4 regions of the Lipingzhangella rawalii genome follow, and region 2 is predicted to be linked to each of the others. Evidence: riboswitches for the same ligand, from Rfam matches in the RefSeq annotation. Region 2 holds a riboswitch; each other region holds the start of a gene.
The links. Region 2 has a riboswitch for cobalamin ahead of RIF23_RS08400 (ABC transporter substrate-binding protein). Riboswitches for the same ligand answer to the same signal wherever they lie in the genome.
Positions count from the first base shown of each region.

Region 1: linked by a shared signal. The riboswitch ahead of metE (5-methyltetrahydropteroyltriglutamate--homocysteine S-methyltransferase) and the one ahead of RIF23_RS08400 (ABC transporter substrate-binding protein) in region 2 are both predicted to bind cobalamin.
Region 3: linked by a shared signal. The riboswitch ahead of RIF23_RS12240 (putative cobaltochelatase) and the one ahead of RIF23_RS08400 (ABC transporter substrate-binding protein) in region 2 are both predicted to bind cobalamin.
Region 4: linked by a shared signal. The riboswitch ahead of RIF23_RS09825 (ABC transporter substrate-binding protein) and the one ahead of RIF23_RS08400 (ABC transporter substrate-binding protein) in region 2 are both predicted to bind cobalamin.

Region 1 is NZ_JAVLVT010000006.1:220,255-223,910, reverse strand. Features, by position in the region: gene metE (5-methyltetrahydropteroyltriglutamate--homocysteine S-methyltransferase) at 1-1,126, opposite strand, end outside; cobalamin riboswitch at 1,263-1,503, opposite strand; gene RIF23_RS14965 (hypothetical protein) at 2,155-2,361, shown strand; gene RIF23_RS14960 (hypothetical protein) at 2,351-3,052, shown strand; gene RIF23_RS14955 (MerR family transcriptional regulator) at 3,216-3,632, shown strand; gene RIF23_RS14950 (sensor domain-containing protein) at 3,625-3,656, opposite strand, start outside.
Region 2 is NZ_JAVLVT010000003.1:363,910-367,565, forward strand. Features, by position in the region: gene RIF23_RS08395 (FecCD family ABC transporter permease) at 1-915, opposite strand, end outside; gene RIF23_RS08400 (ABC transporter substrate-binding protein) at 912-2,135, opposite strand; cobalamin riboswitch at 2,367-2,536, opposite strand; gene RIF23_RS08405 (ornithine cyclodeaminase family protein) at 2,620-3,582, shown strand.
Region 3 is NZ_JAVLVT010000005.1:271,854-275,509, forward strand. Features, by position in the region: gene RIF23_RS12230 (amidase) at 1-1,168, opposite strand, end outside; tRNA gene RIF23_RS12235 (tRNA-Met) at 1,371-1,444, shown strand; cobalamin riboswitch at 1,715-1,887, shown strand; gene RIF23_RS12240 (putative cobaltochelatase) at 1,925-3,656, shown strand, end outside.
Region 4 is NZ_JAVLVT010000004.1:34,047-37,702, reverse strand. Features, by position in the region: gene RIF23_RS09830 (FecCD family ABC transporter permease) at 1-1,012, opposite strand, end outside; gene RIF23_RS09825 (ABC transporter substrate-binding protein) at 1,017-2,078, opposite strand; cobalamin riboswitch at 2,105-2,286, opposite strand; gene RIF23_RS09820 (hypothetical protein) at 2,496-3,167, shown strand; gene RIF23_RS09815 (serine/threonine-protein kinase) at 3,300-3,656, shown strand, end outside.

The DNA of each region.
Region 1 (3,656 bases), on a different contig from region 2:
CGTCCTGCCCGTGGCGCAGGGCCCGACCGAGCAGCACCACCTCGGCGACCTTCTGCCGCGCGAAGGCCAGCCAGCTGCGCAGCCGTTCGGGCATTGCGGTCTCTCGGTCCACGTCGTAGGGAACGTGGAGCAGGGAACAGGAAGTGGACACCCCCAAACGCCCGACGCTGCCCAGCAGGGTGGCGGCCTTGGTCATCGCCGTGTCGACGTCGGTTCGCCAGATGTTGCGCCCGTCCACAACCCCGGCCACGACCTCCTTGTCCCGCAGGGCCGTCTGTGCGGCGGCCGCATCTCCGGCGGTGGGGTCGGTGACCAGGTCGAGAGCCAAACCCTCCACCGGTACGCGGGCGAGGGTCCCCAGCGCCTCCCCGAGGGAACCGAAGTAACTGGCCACCAGGATGCTCGGACGGTCTGGACGCCCACCCAGCCGGGTGTAGGCCTGGTCCAGCGCGGCCAGCTCCGCGGCGGAACGGTCGGCCACGAACGCCGGTTCGTCCAACTGGACCCACTCCGCCCCGGCGGAGTGCAGGGCGGCCAACAGCTCCTCGTACACCGGAAGCAGTCGTTCCAGGAGGGACAACGGCTGGAAGTCCTCCGGCGCGTCGGCGTGTGCCTTGGCCAGCAGCAGGAAGGTGACCGGCCCCAGCAGTACCGGCCGGGTCTCCAGGCCCAGTTTGCGGGCCTCAACGTACTCGTCGATGGGCTTGCTGCCCGCCAGTGCGAACCCGGTATCCGGGCCCAGCTCCGGAACCAGGTAGTGGTAGTTCGTGTCGAACCACTTGGTCATTTCCAGGGCGGGGGCCTGTTGGGTGCCGCGAGCCGCGGCGAAGTAGGTGTCCAGGGGGGAGAGCCCCAGCTCGGTGTGGCGCGGAGGTAGGGCACCGACCAGGGCTGCGGTGTCCAGAACCTGGTCGTAATAGGAGAAGGTGTTGGAGGGAATCGAGTCCAGCCCGGCCGCCTTGAGCTCGTCCCAGGTGTTCACCCGCAGTGTCCGGGCGGTTTCCTCCAGGTCGGCGGCGGTGCTGGTTCCGGCCCAGTAGCTTTCCACCGCACGCTTGAGCTCCCGATCGGGTCCGATCCGGGGATAGCCAAGAATGGTGGCGCCAACGGGGTTACGATCAGTCACTTGCTCTCTCCTCGCGAGCTCGTCTGCGGCGTCCGAGGCACGCGCGCAGCATCGGCGAGGAGGACCGGGGCACCCGGGTCGCTCTGTCTCTCGCTCCCTGCCCACCCGCGAGGCTCGGACGCAAGCGCCCACCGGGCGGTGGGCGCTACCACAGGCAGGTCTTCGGACTCGTGGGCGCGTGAGCTCTCGACACTCGGCCTACTGGCCGTCGCTTCCCGGACGTGGCGTCCAGTGCTTTACCGCGATCACCGCGGTGACGGCGTTCGTTCCCACTAACCGCTGCGGGGCAGTCCCGGATTCTCACCGGATTCCCTGTTGCCTCCCCCGGTCGCCACCGTGTGCTGACTCCCGGGAGAACCTGTCGCACTGTTGAGAGTAGCAACTCCGCGCCAACGCGGGGAGTCCTGGGGAGCAGCACCCACCCGGTAGGAGACCGCACTCCGCGCCCCGGTACTGGTCGCCGCCGGGCCAGCAGCAGTGCCAGCACCACCGGGCACGGCCGATGCTCCGCTGGCTGGTCGGCTCGGGGCCGCCGGTCCATTGCGGCGGCGCGCCGGGTGCGGCTGTCCCGGGCCGGCACGGCGGGTATCGACACGGCACAGCCCCCGTCAGTGACTGAGATACATGTCACGCTGCTCCGTGTTCGGGGATACCCGTCGCGCTGCCATGCCGCACTCCTGGACCACCAGGCCGCCACACCGCCGTGTGCAGCGGATTCGTGATGCGTTCGCGTGAACAGCGAACGTGTGCCCCTCCAGTAACCCTTCCCCAACGAGAGGGTAGAGTCGCTCCCGACAAGGTCAGCCGTAATCGCCGTGTGCTTCTGGCCTTCCGCTTGTCACGGTGGGGGCGGGCCAGGCTCTGGGCTGCGCCCGACCCCACCGTCACATCCACACCGTGGTATCCCCGCCGCGGCCGACACCATGCGTCGACCAGCAGGGATTGCGGACACCGCGCCATCTGGACGGCCCGGTCGGACCCAGTCGGGTCCGACCGGTCGCCGCCACAACCGAGACCTGAGGTAACACATGAGCGTGACCCGGCGGGAGATCGCCGACACTTTGGAGGGCGCGTTCAGCTCGGGGCCTCTGCGCCCCGGGCAGATGGTCAGCGCGGCCGAGTTGCAGGGCGCGTCGCCCGCCGTACTGGCCACTCTCGGCCAGCTCCCGGACGCTCCATACTCGAACCTGCGTAGCCTTTGGCAGCACCTTCCGGAGGTACCTCGTGATCGCTAACACCCAGCAGGAGGTCCCGGACGGCATCGTCGCACTCGCCGACGCCGCCGCACCGTGGGTCAACTCGGGCACCATCGGGGTGCTCCGTGGATTCGACCAGGCAAGCCGGGAACGCAGCGTTCAGCTGCGAGCACGGCTGTTGACCGACGAGCGAAGCCCGATCGATATCGCACCGCTGTCCACTCCCCGGCTGCGGGAGCAGCTCAGCCAGCCCGACTACCAGGATCTGTGCCTGTTGGTGGACTCGGGTGGCTGGCCCACGGTCAAGGCGCAGCGTCTGGCGGCCCTGCTGGGGCTTCCGCTGCTCCAGCGCCCCACCGAGACCACCCCACCGGCAACCGTGCTCGGACTGCGCGAGAATGAGGAGATCATTGACGTCGCGCTCAGTGACTTCGAGATCTACCCCAGCACACCCGAGGCGGGACAGCTCCACGTGAGCCTGGACGGCCAGGAGCTCCCGGTGAGCGACACCCGACACCTGCGTGTCCGGCTGGGCGACGGCCCGACGTCGGGTCAGCTGGTCTGTGCGGTGGCCGATGACGAGAACTCGGCGTTCTCGGGCTCCGTGCTGACGGTGGATCCCGCGCAGCACAGCTTCACCGTGTTGCGCGACGGACGGCCGGTTGCCGATATCACCCGAAGCACACGGTGTGTCGCACTCCCGGACCGGCTGCACGTCATCCATCCCTGAGGCCGTCGTCCGTCGGCACGGCCCAGCCCGGACTCAGCCTGCCGCAGTACCGCGCCCACGAGCGGGTGACTGTTCCGAGCGGCCTGCCCGGTCCTACGGCGCCGACAGCAGCCGTGGGGCCGGGCCTGGACGATAGGGTGGCAGGCTCCGAGGAGGTGCGGTGATGGCCACGGAGCACATGCAAATCGGCACTGTCGCAGAACGAACCGGTCTGTCGCTGCGCACCATCCGGTACTACGACGAGATGGGGCTGGTCACGCCGTCGGCCCGTTCTCCAGGCGGATTCCGGTTGTACTGCGAATCCGATGTGCAGCGGCTGCTGTTGATCACACGGATGCGTCCCCTGGAGTTCAGTCTGGAGGACACCCGCCGGCTACTGAATATCCTGGATCAACTGGATCGGCTGCCCGTGGGGGACGGGGAACACGACCACCGCACGCGGCTGTTGCAGCAGCTCTCCGAGTTCGAGGAGGCTATCGCCAGCCGCTGCGCCTCGCTCCGCGAGCAGCTCACGCAGGCCGAAGCCTTTGCCGAGCAGTTGCGTGCGCAGAGTGGACGCCCCTCCGCGCCCCTCATGTGAGGGTCGTTCCCGGCCCCTGGGGCG
Region 2 (3,656 bases):
GGTCGTGAGCGCGATGCGGGTGAGATGGGGGATGGCCAACCCCAGGAACGCGACGGGGCCACAGAACGCGGTGACGGTGCCGGCCAGCCCGGAGGCGACGAACAGGACCAGCCACCGCACCACGCGCACGTTCACGCCCATGGTGCGGGCGTAGGTGTCCCCGAGCAGCATCGCGTTCAGCGGTTTGACGAGTGCGAGGCTCGCGAGGCTCCCCACCCCGAGGATCGGCAGGAGCCAGGCCAGGTCGGGCCAGGTCGGGCCGGAGAAACTCCCCATCCCCCACATCACGAACTGCTGGACCTGACGCGGGTCGGCGGATGCCACCAGCACGCTCACCAGTGCGCTGACTCCCGAGCCGACCATCACCCCGATAATCAGCAGTGTCGCCACCGACTGGGTCCAGCGAGCCAGCAGCAGCATGAGCGCGAGGACGGACGCGGCACCCATGGCCGCCGCCAGCACCGTGCCCGCACGGCCACCGCCGGCAAGACCGGCGGTGAAGGCCGCGCTTCCGCTACCCGACGCCAGGACCACGATGGCCACGCCCAGGCTGGCACCGGAACTGACCCCCAGAATGTAGGGCTCGGCCAGGGGGTTGCGCAGCAGGGTCTGCATCTGGAGCCCGGCCAGGCCCAGCGCCGATCCGGCGGCCAGCGCGGTCACCGCGCGGGGGAGCCGGACCTCCCAGACGATGGTGTGCGTCTGTGCGCTGACGGGGCCGGTTCCGAACAGGGCGTGGCCCACCTCGACCAGTGGGATCGGAGTGGACCCCAGAACCAGCGCCAGAGCCAGCAGGCTGGCCGTGGCGGCGCTCAGCGCCCCGAGTCGTGCTGGAACGGGCATCCGAGCACGGGGGCGGGGGAGTGGGGGTGCTGCCTGGTGCATCCCCACCCCACCGTCGACCGTGTGGGTCATGCCTCGTCCAGCTGTCGGTAGTACACGAGCTCGTGCTCCTCCAGCAGGTCCGGATGCACGATCCGCACCAGGTCGGCCAACACCAGGTCGGGCCGGCTCACCCCCTCTTCCCAGTAGAGGTTGCCGCCGGTGGGACCGATCTTGTTGTTGTTGGTCCACACCTCCCCGGTCGTGACCGCCGTGAACTCCGCGTAACGGCCGTCGTCTGCGGTGACGTCGTCGAGGCTGCCCCAGTCGGCGCCGGCGATCCAGGGAGTGGTGTCCTGGGCCTGGGCCAGCACCTCCTCCACGTCCAGCTCGACACTCGCCCCGCCGGTGGTGTCCGACCAGGCGTAGTCGGCCCCGGCGTCCGCCAGGAGCCGGCCGGCGTAGGAGTCCCCGGCCGGTACAGTCCACACCCCGTCGCGCATCTGGCCCGTGAGTACCTGCACGGACTCGGCGTCGGCGACCTGCTCCGCGATATCCCGGTAGTCCGCCTCGATGTCGGCGAACTCCGCGCGCGCCTGGCGTTCGGTCCCGGTGAGCGCCGCGGCCAGCTTGATCCACTCGGCACGGCCCAGGGGGGTTGGCTCCAGCCATTCCGCGTTCGCGATGACGGGAATGCCCGCATCGCGTACTCCCTGATCGTCGGGGTCCTGCACTCCCGCGGTCATGACCAGATCCGGATCGTGGCTGATTACCAATTCCTGATCGAGGGTCTGGTCAACAGCGAACTCCACGATGTCTCCGTCGTCCAGGCGCTCGCGGTACTCCGTTGTGCTGACCGTGGACCCATCAGCGACTCCGGTGACGGTCTCGGTGCGGTCCAGCAGTTGGAACAGCGGCAGGTGCGTGGTGGAGCGGGAGAACACACTGTCCACCGGAACCTCCACCACGGGAGCCTCCGCGAGCTCGTCCGTCAGCTCGGGTTCGGGGAGGCCGCAGCGCAGCAGCACGTAGCGTTCCGGATCCGCATCCGGAGCCGGTTCCTCGACGGTCACCACCTGGTAGTGGTTCTCGTAGTCGATGGTGAGGTTCTCGGCGTGGTCCAGCTCGAGTTTCTCTGGGAAGTAGTCGGTGTCCGCGTCTGCCTGCGGGTCGTAGTCCTGCACACAGTCGGCGGAAGCTGCCGGGGGTGCAGACGCGGTGTCGTCGGTTGCGTTCTCAGTTCCGGTGGCGCCGCAGGCGGTCAGGGCGAGCGTGGGCGCGAGGATGGGAAGCAGGAATCGAGCAGAGTGCATGGTGTGTTCCAACGGGACTGGGGCCGGCGGCCAACATGTCGTTGTCCCGTGCGAGGACGGGACCGGATCCACACCGGGGGCACGAAAGAGTGGCCACCGGCTCCACGTCAGCGGTGGGGTCCGCGGCGTGCAGCGGCCAGTGGCGGTGGGTGCGCGTGGCCATAGCGAGCGCCGGCACCACAGGCACAGCCATGGTTGGGCCAGTCCTCTCTCGGGGAAATCCGCCCCGGTTGGTGAGGGACAACGGCGAGGAGTCTCCTGGCTCGCGGGTCACTGCCTGGGTCCCGGCCTTCCCATCCCGCAGGACAGTGGCCATCGATGGGACCGGCTCCCCGACTCACAGTGGCGGGACCGCGCCGGATTCGCACCGGCTTCCTCGGTTCGCCGTCGTCATGGTTCGTGCTTTGTCGTTCCTTTTAGGGTGACACATCTTCTAGGGTGAGGAACCTGACATTCACCACGCGCGCCGAGAGTGGGGACGTGGATGACCGTGCACACCGTCAGTGGTGACGAGGTTCGTCGCAGCGTGCCCATGTCCGCGGCCATCGCGGAGCTGCGCAGGGTCCTGATCGAGGTGGCCGAACACGGTGACGCGGCCTTCGACATGCCCGGCCGGCAGGCGCTGGCGGACGGTTCGGTGCTGGTGATGGTGGCCCGGCATGTACGCACCGGCACGGCGGTGGTGAAGGCGCTGAGTGTGCAGCTGAACCGGCAGCCCGCAGTGGTCGGCACTCTCTCCTGGCTGGACCCGAAGCGCGCCACCCCGCTGGTGATGGAGGCGGAGGCGGTCACCACCCTGCGAACCGGTGCCATTGCCGGCCTGGCCACCGATCTGCTGGCTGACGCGGACGCCGACCGGATGGCGCTGGTCGGATCCGGGGCACAGGCCCCGGACCAGGTTCGCGCCGTCCACGCGGTCCGCCCGCTGCGGGAGCTGCGGATCGTCAGTCGCAGTACGGACAACGCCCAGCGCTTGGCCGCGCTGCTACGGGCCGAACTTGTGGACACGCGGATCACGGCCACGGGCACGGATTCGTCCGGGCCGGATGCCATTCGCGTAGCCGTGTCCGGCATGCCCATTGTGAGTTGCGCCACCTCCGCCCGTGATCCCGTGCTTGCCGCCAGTGACCTGCATGATCAGGTGCACGTCAACGCCATCGGATCCTTCCGGCCCAGTATGCGTGAGCTGCCCGCAGAGCTGCTCGCGGAGGCGGAGGTGCTGGCGGTGGAGAAACGGAGCGCCGCTCTGGCCGAGTCGGGTGAGGTTATTCACGCCGTGGAGTCCGGTCACCGCTCCGAGGGCGACATTTGCGAATTGGGCGAGCTGTTGCGGCATCCGGTGCGGCGATCGGGACGCACCGTGTTCACGTCAGTGGGTACCGGAATCCAGGACTGGACGATCGCGCAAGCCGTCGCGGAACGCGTCGAGGCAGTGGGCGCGGGGTGAACACCCGGCGAGCGCTGGGCAAATAGGTCTAAGCCAAGGGTCTAGGCCAACTGTCTACGCCAAATGGCCAGCGT
Region 3 (3,656 bases), on a different contig from region 2:
CCTGACTCACCGGAAGCACCAGGACGTCGTAGGTCATGAAGAACTCCCGCATCCGGTGGTACAGCTCGGTGTGTCGGCGTTCCGCCGCCGCCACATCCGCCCCGTCCAGGGTGCGGCCCTGTCGGATGTTCCACGCCAGGCTCGGCTTGAGCTGATCTGGGGCCGCGTCCAACAGCGGCCCCAGATTGCTCGCCATAGTCCAGGCCCGCAGGGTGCGAAACGCCTCGTCGGCGCCGGAGAGGTCCGGCGTGGCCTCCACAACCGTGCAGCCCAGTTCGTCGAAGACGCCGAGCTGCTGACGTAGCACCGCCAGCACCGCCGGGTCCGTGGGGAACTCCCCACCCAGATCGGGGCTCCACGCCACCCGGAGCCCCGCCACATCCGCCTCCGGCGGAGCGGCGAACCGATCCGGGGACTCCGGGACCGCGATCGGACTTCGCGCGTCCGGGCCGGCGAGAACGGACAGCAGCAGGCCCACATCGTCCACACTCCGAGCCATCGGTCCCTGCACACTCAGAGTCGACCAGCCCAACGGCGCCGGCCAGGACGGGACCCGCCCGGGGCTCGGGCGCAGACCCACCACGTTCGTGAACGAGGCCGGATTCCGCAGCGAGCCCCCCATGTCCGAACCCTCGGCCAAAGGGTGCAAGCCAGCGGCCAGAGCCGCCGCCGCGCCCCCACTACTGCCCCCGGCCGAGCGGGAGACGTCGTAGGGGTTGCGGGTGGTCCCAAACACCGGGTTGAAGGTGTGCGAGCCCGCCGCGAATTCCGGAACGTTCGACTTGCCGACCGTGATCGCCCCCGCGGCGCGGATCCGTTCCACGACCAGCTCGTCCCGGTCCGGAACGTGGTCGGCAAATAGGGGAGAGCCCGAGGTGGTGCGCACTCCCGCGGTGGCATGCGTGTCCTTGTGGGCGATCGGTAGCCCGTGCAGCGGCCCTACGGCCGCACCGGCCGCCCACCGCTCGTCCGCAGCGTGGGCCTCCGTCAGGGCACGTTCCGCACACAGTGACACCACCGCATTGATCTTCGGGTTGACCCGCTCGATCCGGTCCAGGTGGGCCCGGACCACCTCCCGCGCCGACACCGCACCCGCGTGCAGCAACCCGGCCAACTCTCTGGCCGAGTGGAAGACCAGCCCCGTCGTCTCCTCGCCCGTGTCACTCATCCAGCCCCTCCACCACGACGCGTTGTTTCAGGTGCTGCGCATCCTAGAACGCACCTCCACCGGTCGCCCCCGGCAGGAATCGCCGGAAACCAGCGGCCCCAACTGGCGGCTCCACGCTGTGCGATGCCACACACCCGGCCCCTGTGCGGCCACGCCGAGTTGCATACCCCCGCCACAACCCCTAACGTTGAAAACGCATCGACGCGGGGTGGAGCAGTTCGGTAGCTCGTTGGGCTCATAACCCAAAGGTCGCAGGTTCAAATCCTGCCCCCGCTACGGATCAAGGGCTGGCGTGGACGGACGTTGAACGTCCCTTCACGCCAGCCCTTTGCGTGTGTGCGCAGGGCACCGCAGGCCGAACGTGTCCTGGGGCCATTCCGTGCGCAGCCTGTCCGCGCTGGCGCCGAGAACCAGGGTCCGGTGGGCCGGGTTCCGGGCTGCCCCCGTACAGCACCACACCACGTGCTCTGCATCGCCCCGAGCTCAGAGTTTCGCGTCGCCGGGCTCGGTAGGGGCCCGGCCCCCGCCGGATGGGGGCGCGGCGGGTGTGCGATCCTGGACGACGGTGTCAGCAGCAGGAACCCGGTGTGAGTCCGGGACGGTCCCGCCACTGTGACCAGGAAGCGGCCCCCATACAGCCACTGCCGCATCGCCGGTGGGAAGGCGGCGGGCAGCGAAGATCTGGAAGTCAGGAGACTGGGCGACACCCGAGAACCAAACCTGTGGGCGAGGATTCCCAAGGAAGGATGGAGCTGCGTGAGCGCCACCGCTCGCTACCCGTTCAGCGCGGTCGTCGGGATGGACGACCTCAAGCTGGCCCTGCTGATCAATGCCGTATCGCCCGGAGTGGGCGGCGTGCTCGTGCGTGGGGAGAAGGGCACCGCCAAGTCCACCATCGTGCGGGCACTTGCCGCACTGCTACCGGACCTGGATGTTGTGGCCGGATGCCGCTTCTCCTGCGATCCGCGTCAGCCCGATCCCGACTGTCCCGACGGGCCGCACACCGTCGACGCCGAAACAACACACAGCCGCCCGGCCCGCCTGGTCGAACTGCCGGTCGGGGCCAGCGAGGACCGGCTGGCCGGCTCCCTGGACATCGAGCGGGCCCTGACTTCCGGAGTCAAAGCTTTCGAACCCGGCCTGCTCGCCGAGGCCCACCGCGGCGCCCTGTACGTGGACGAGGTTAACCTCCTGCACGACCATCTGGTGGATCTGCTGCTGGACGCCGCCGCGATGGGAGTTTCCCACGTCGAACGGGAAGGAGTCTCGGTCTCCCACGCCGCACGGTTCCTGCTCGTTGGAACGATGAACCCGGAGGAGGGGGAACTACGGCCGCAGCTCCTCGACCGCTTCGGGCTCACTGTCGAGGCGACCGCAACCCGGGAGCCTGCCGAGCGGGCCGAGGTGGTGCGCCGTCGGCTGGCATTCGAGGAGAACCCGTCCGCCTTCGCCGCCCAGTACGCCGAGGCTGACGCCGAGCTCGCCACCAGTATCCGCGACGCCCAGCAGCGGCTGGGCCAGGTCCAGCTCACGGACACGGCCCTGGAACAGGTCACCGCGGTCTGCGCGGCCTTCGACGTGGACGGTCTCCGCGCCGACCTGGTCACCGCCCGCGCGGCCACCGCGCTCGCTGCCTGGCGGGCCCACCCCGAGGTCACCACCGACGACGTTCGGGACGCCGCACGTCTTGCTCTGCCACACCGGCGTCGTCGTGACCCGTTCGACGCCCCGGACCTGGACGAGGACCGGCTCCAGGAGGCCCTGGACCAGGCGGGTGATGCGGACCCAAAAGACACTGAGGGGGCACAGCCCCCGTCGCCGGGAGACACCTCGCAGCAGCAGCGGGATGCCGGGGAGACCGAGCAGCCTCCCGACTCCGGAACGGCTCAGAGCCCGGCGGATTCTGCGTCCGGCTCCGGAACCGGGGCAGAGGGGCAGGATGACGGCTCCCAGAAGCAGCCCCAGGGCGCTCGGGAACCCGAGGATCCGGAGGGAACCTATCGGCCCCCCGTCTTTCGGGTGGACGGAATGGGATCCGGTACGCCCGGTCGCCGATCCCGTGCGGAGACTCCACAGGGGCGCATCTCCGGATCCCGGGTCCCGCGTGGTCGTGTGACCTCACCGCACCTGACGGCCACCCTGCGGGCCGCCGCCCCCCACCAGCAGCAGCGGGGGCGTGTCGGTGGCGGGTTGGTGCTCCGCAGCAGCGACCTGCGTGAGGCGGTCCGGGAGGGACGGGAGGGCAACCTCGTTCTGTTCTGTGTGGACGCGAGTGGATCCATGGCCGCCCGCCGTCGGATGCGCGCCGTGAAGGGGGCGGTCCTGAGTCTCCTGATGGACGCCTACCAGCGCAGGGACAAGGTCGGCCTCGTCACGTTCCGCGGCGCGGGCGCTGAGCTCGCACTCCCCCCGACATCCTCGGTGGAGGCGGGGGCTCGGCGTCTGCGCGACCTCCGCACCGGGGGGCGTACCCCGCTGGGCGCGGGAC
Region 4 (3,656 bases), on a different contig from region 2:
GCTCCTCGGGACGCGCCACGATCCGACCCAGAATGTCCGCGGCCAGCAGGAGGAGGGGAGCCAGTACCGCCGTCCACGGAAGGATCCAACGATAGTCCGGACCGGCGATGGCACGCGCGACATGGGGTACGGCCAGGCCGACGAAGCCGATCGGTCCCGCTGCCGCCGTCGCCGTACCGGCCAACAGCACCACCGCCAGCCCACCCAGCGCCCGGGTGAGCCAGATGCGACTGCCCAGGCTGCGCGCCATCTCGTCACCGAGCGCGAGCGTGTTCAGCGTGCGGGTCAGGCCAATCGCCACCAGTGCTCCGAGGGCGATCAGCGGGGTCGCGTACAGGAGGGTTGCGGTGTCGGCTCCGGCGAGGGAGCCGACCGTCCAGAACCGATACTCGTTAAGTGCAGTCCGGTCGGTCAGGATGATCGCCGAGGTTACCGAGCCAAGCATGGCACTGACCGCAGCACCAGCGACCGCCAGTTTCACCGGACTGGCACCGCCCTGACCGAGCGAGGCCACGGTGTAGACGAGGACCGCGGCGAGGGCAGCCCCCAGGAATGCGAACCAGACGTAGCCGATCAGCGCGCCGGTGCCCAGGACGGTGATCGCCAGAACGGCGGCGACGGCGGCCCCAGCATTGATGCCCAGAATGCCCGGGCCACCCAGGGGGTTGCGGGTGATGCCCTGGACCAGGACACCGGCCATACCCAGGGCCATACCCACCACCAGACCGACCAGGGTGCGTGGCACCCGCAGATGCAGGATCACCAGGTCGGTGTTGGAGCCGGTGTAGGAGAAGTAGGCCGCGTGCACATCGGCGAGGGCGAGGGTCTGGTTGCCGTACAGCAGCGAGGCGAGTGTGGTGGCGCCCAGGGCGCACACCGCGACGAACAGCCCGGCGGTGCGGGACCAGCTGCCCTGCAACATCCCGGCCCCCTCGGCCGCGGCCTGGAGCCGGGCGCGGAGGGCGGCCAGGATGGGGGCGGACGCAGCCGGGGCGGGTGCGTGCGAAGCCATGGCGTTACTCGTAGAGCTCCGGGTGCACCATCTCGGCGATCTCCGCCACCACGGGCGCACTACGCACCCCGGCGGAGCGGTCGGCGAACGTGAATTCCAGGACCTGGTCTTCCTCCACTGCGGTGACGTTGGCCAGGGCCGGGTCGTTGCGGATCTCGGCGACGCCGTCGGCCGCGTCGGCGGCGGTCATCTCCGCGTCGCAGCACACATCCACCAGGATGTAGTCCGGATCCCGCTCGATCAGTTCCTCGGTGCTCACGTCGATGTTGCGGGCCTCGTCCAGGTCCGCGAAGGGGTTCTCGGCGCCGGCGTGTTCCAACAGCACCGTGGAGAAGTCCGGTTCCCCGGTGACCCGGAAGCCCTCGTCATCGGGACGGCCGATGACCACCGAGGGAGTGTCCTCCGCCTCCGCAACGATCTCCTCGGTTTCGGAGACCGTCTCCTGCATCTCGGTGACGACCTCCTCGGCCCGCTCCTCCACACCGAAGATCGTGCCGAGGTCGTGCAGGTCCGCGTAGATACTGTCCATCGTCACCGTGCTGGGGTCGATGGACTCGTCGGTGCCGCCGTCCTCGGAGGGGCACAGCGGGCTGAAGATCCAGCTCTCGATGCCCAGCTCCCGCAGCTCGGTGCGGGTGCCGAAACTGCCGTCTCCACCGTCGGCAAACACCCCGTTGAACCCGGACAGCACGAAGTCCGGATCGTGGTTCAGTAGCTCCTCGCGGCTGGGGATGTTCGCATAGTACTCCTGGGCTTCCTGAGCTTCGGCGTACTCCGGCAGGACCTCGGCGTCCAGGTAGGCCGTGCCCACCAGCCGGTCGCTGATGCCCAGCGCGTGGGCCATCTCGATCGCGGGCTGGTAGGCGGCGAACACGCGCTCCGGGGCCTCGTCGGCGGGAACCTCGATGTCGCAGTTCTGGATCGTGTCGCCGGCGGCTTGGCCACCCTCGTCCGTGGTGCCGCCGTCCCCGCCATCCGTGGGGCTACATGCGCCGAGGGCAAGGGTGAGGCCGAGAATCGGAGCGAGAGTGCGCACACCTCGGGTGCGCGCGTCGATATGAGTCATGGGGACCCAACCATCCTTCGTGGTCGTACCGTCGCTGGGTCGTAGCCGGTCTCCTGGCTCCCGGAGTCGGGACTCGGGTCCCCGCACGGCACCGCCTTCCCGGATCTCCAGACCCAGTGGCGCGTGGTGCCGTGCCCTCCGGTCACAGTGGCGAGGACCGCGCCGGTTTCACACCGGCTTCCCGTGCACTACGACCCGTGCAGTTTTTCCGATGATCGCACACCGCCGTCGGTGGTTCGGGCGCAGGGGAGCACAGGCACCTACTGGTACACCACGGAGATCCGTTGTGAACTGCGGATATTGCGGGCTGGTATCAGTGCGGTCCCGATTGGTGCAACGGAGGGACGCGTCTGTCCATACTCGCTAGTCTGGACCGGCTTCTGGCTGTACTCCTGACATTCCCCCAGGGAGTCAACCATGACGGACCATGCTCCCCCGGAACGCACGGCGGGGGCCGGCCGGACGCGCCGGCACCGGCGTCGTCGGCGCATCTGGACTGGCGCCGTGTTACTGGTGTCGGTGCTGGTGGCGGCGGGCCTGGGTGGCACGCTCTACTGGGAGCGGAACCTACGCCCGGTCACGACCGAGTACGAGTACCACGAGGGAGAGCAGTTCCTGGTGCGTCATCCGGCGGGCTGGGAGCTTGCCACTCGTGACAGTGGGCAGGACCGGACCGGGGTCGAGATCGAACAGCGCCAGGACACCGACGCGTTGGCCATGGCGGTGCTGCCCTGGGCCGAGCACGAGGACGGCCCGGACGCCTCAATGCAGCTGGCCGGATTCGCCGAGGATATGTCCACCGCGAACGTGTACGCAGACTACAGCTACACCGAACTCGATCCGGAGCGGTTTCGGGAATGGCCCAGCCACTGGGACGTGGCGGCAATCGAGGCGAGCGTCACCTACACCGACGCCTATCTGGACCGGCATCTGGATGTCGAGGAGTCCGACTGGTTCGAGATCTGGCTCCAGGTGCACGTGGACAACCGGGTGTCCTACACCCTGACCTGGGCCGGGCCGCAGCCCGAACGCATCCGCTACGACGAGGTGATCCACGGCACTATGGGGTCGTTCCAACACGATCCGTGATGCCTGTCCGGCCGCCATTGCGGTGACTGGTCGCCCGAATCCCCACAGCCACGGCGCTGCCGCTTTCGCTACCCTGGTGGCCGTTCTGTCCCGCGGAGCGTCGAGGCTTCGTCCCCTGAATGAGGCGATGTGATGGTAGCGGACCAGGCGGCGCGGATCGTTGCAGGCCGGTACGAGCTGGTGGAGGCCCTGGGGCGGGGCGGAATGGGCATGGTTTGGCGAGCCCGGGACGTGGAACTGGGGCGGGAGGTCGCCCTCAAGGAAGTGCGTCTGCCCATGGAGCTTGCCGAAGCCGAACGGACCGAGGCGCATGCCCGAGTCCGGAGAGAGGCCCGCACCGCGGCCCGGCTGTCCGATGAGCCGGGGGTCACCACCGTGTACGACGTGGTCGAGGCACAGGGACATCCCTGGGTGGTCATGCAACTGGTGCGAGGCTCCTCGCTCCAGCATCTGCTGCGGGAACACGGCCCCATGCCGCCTGCCCGGGTT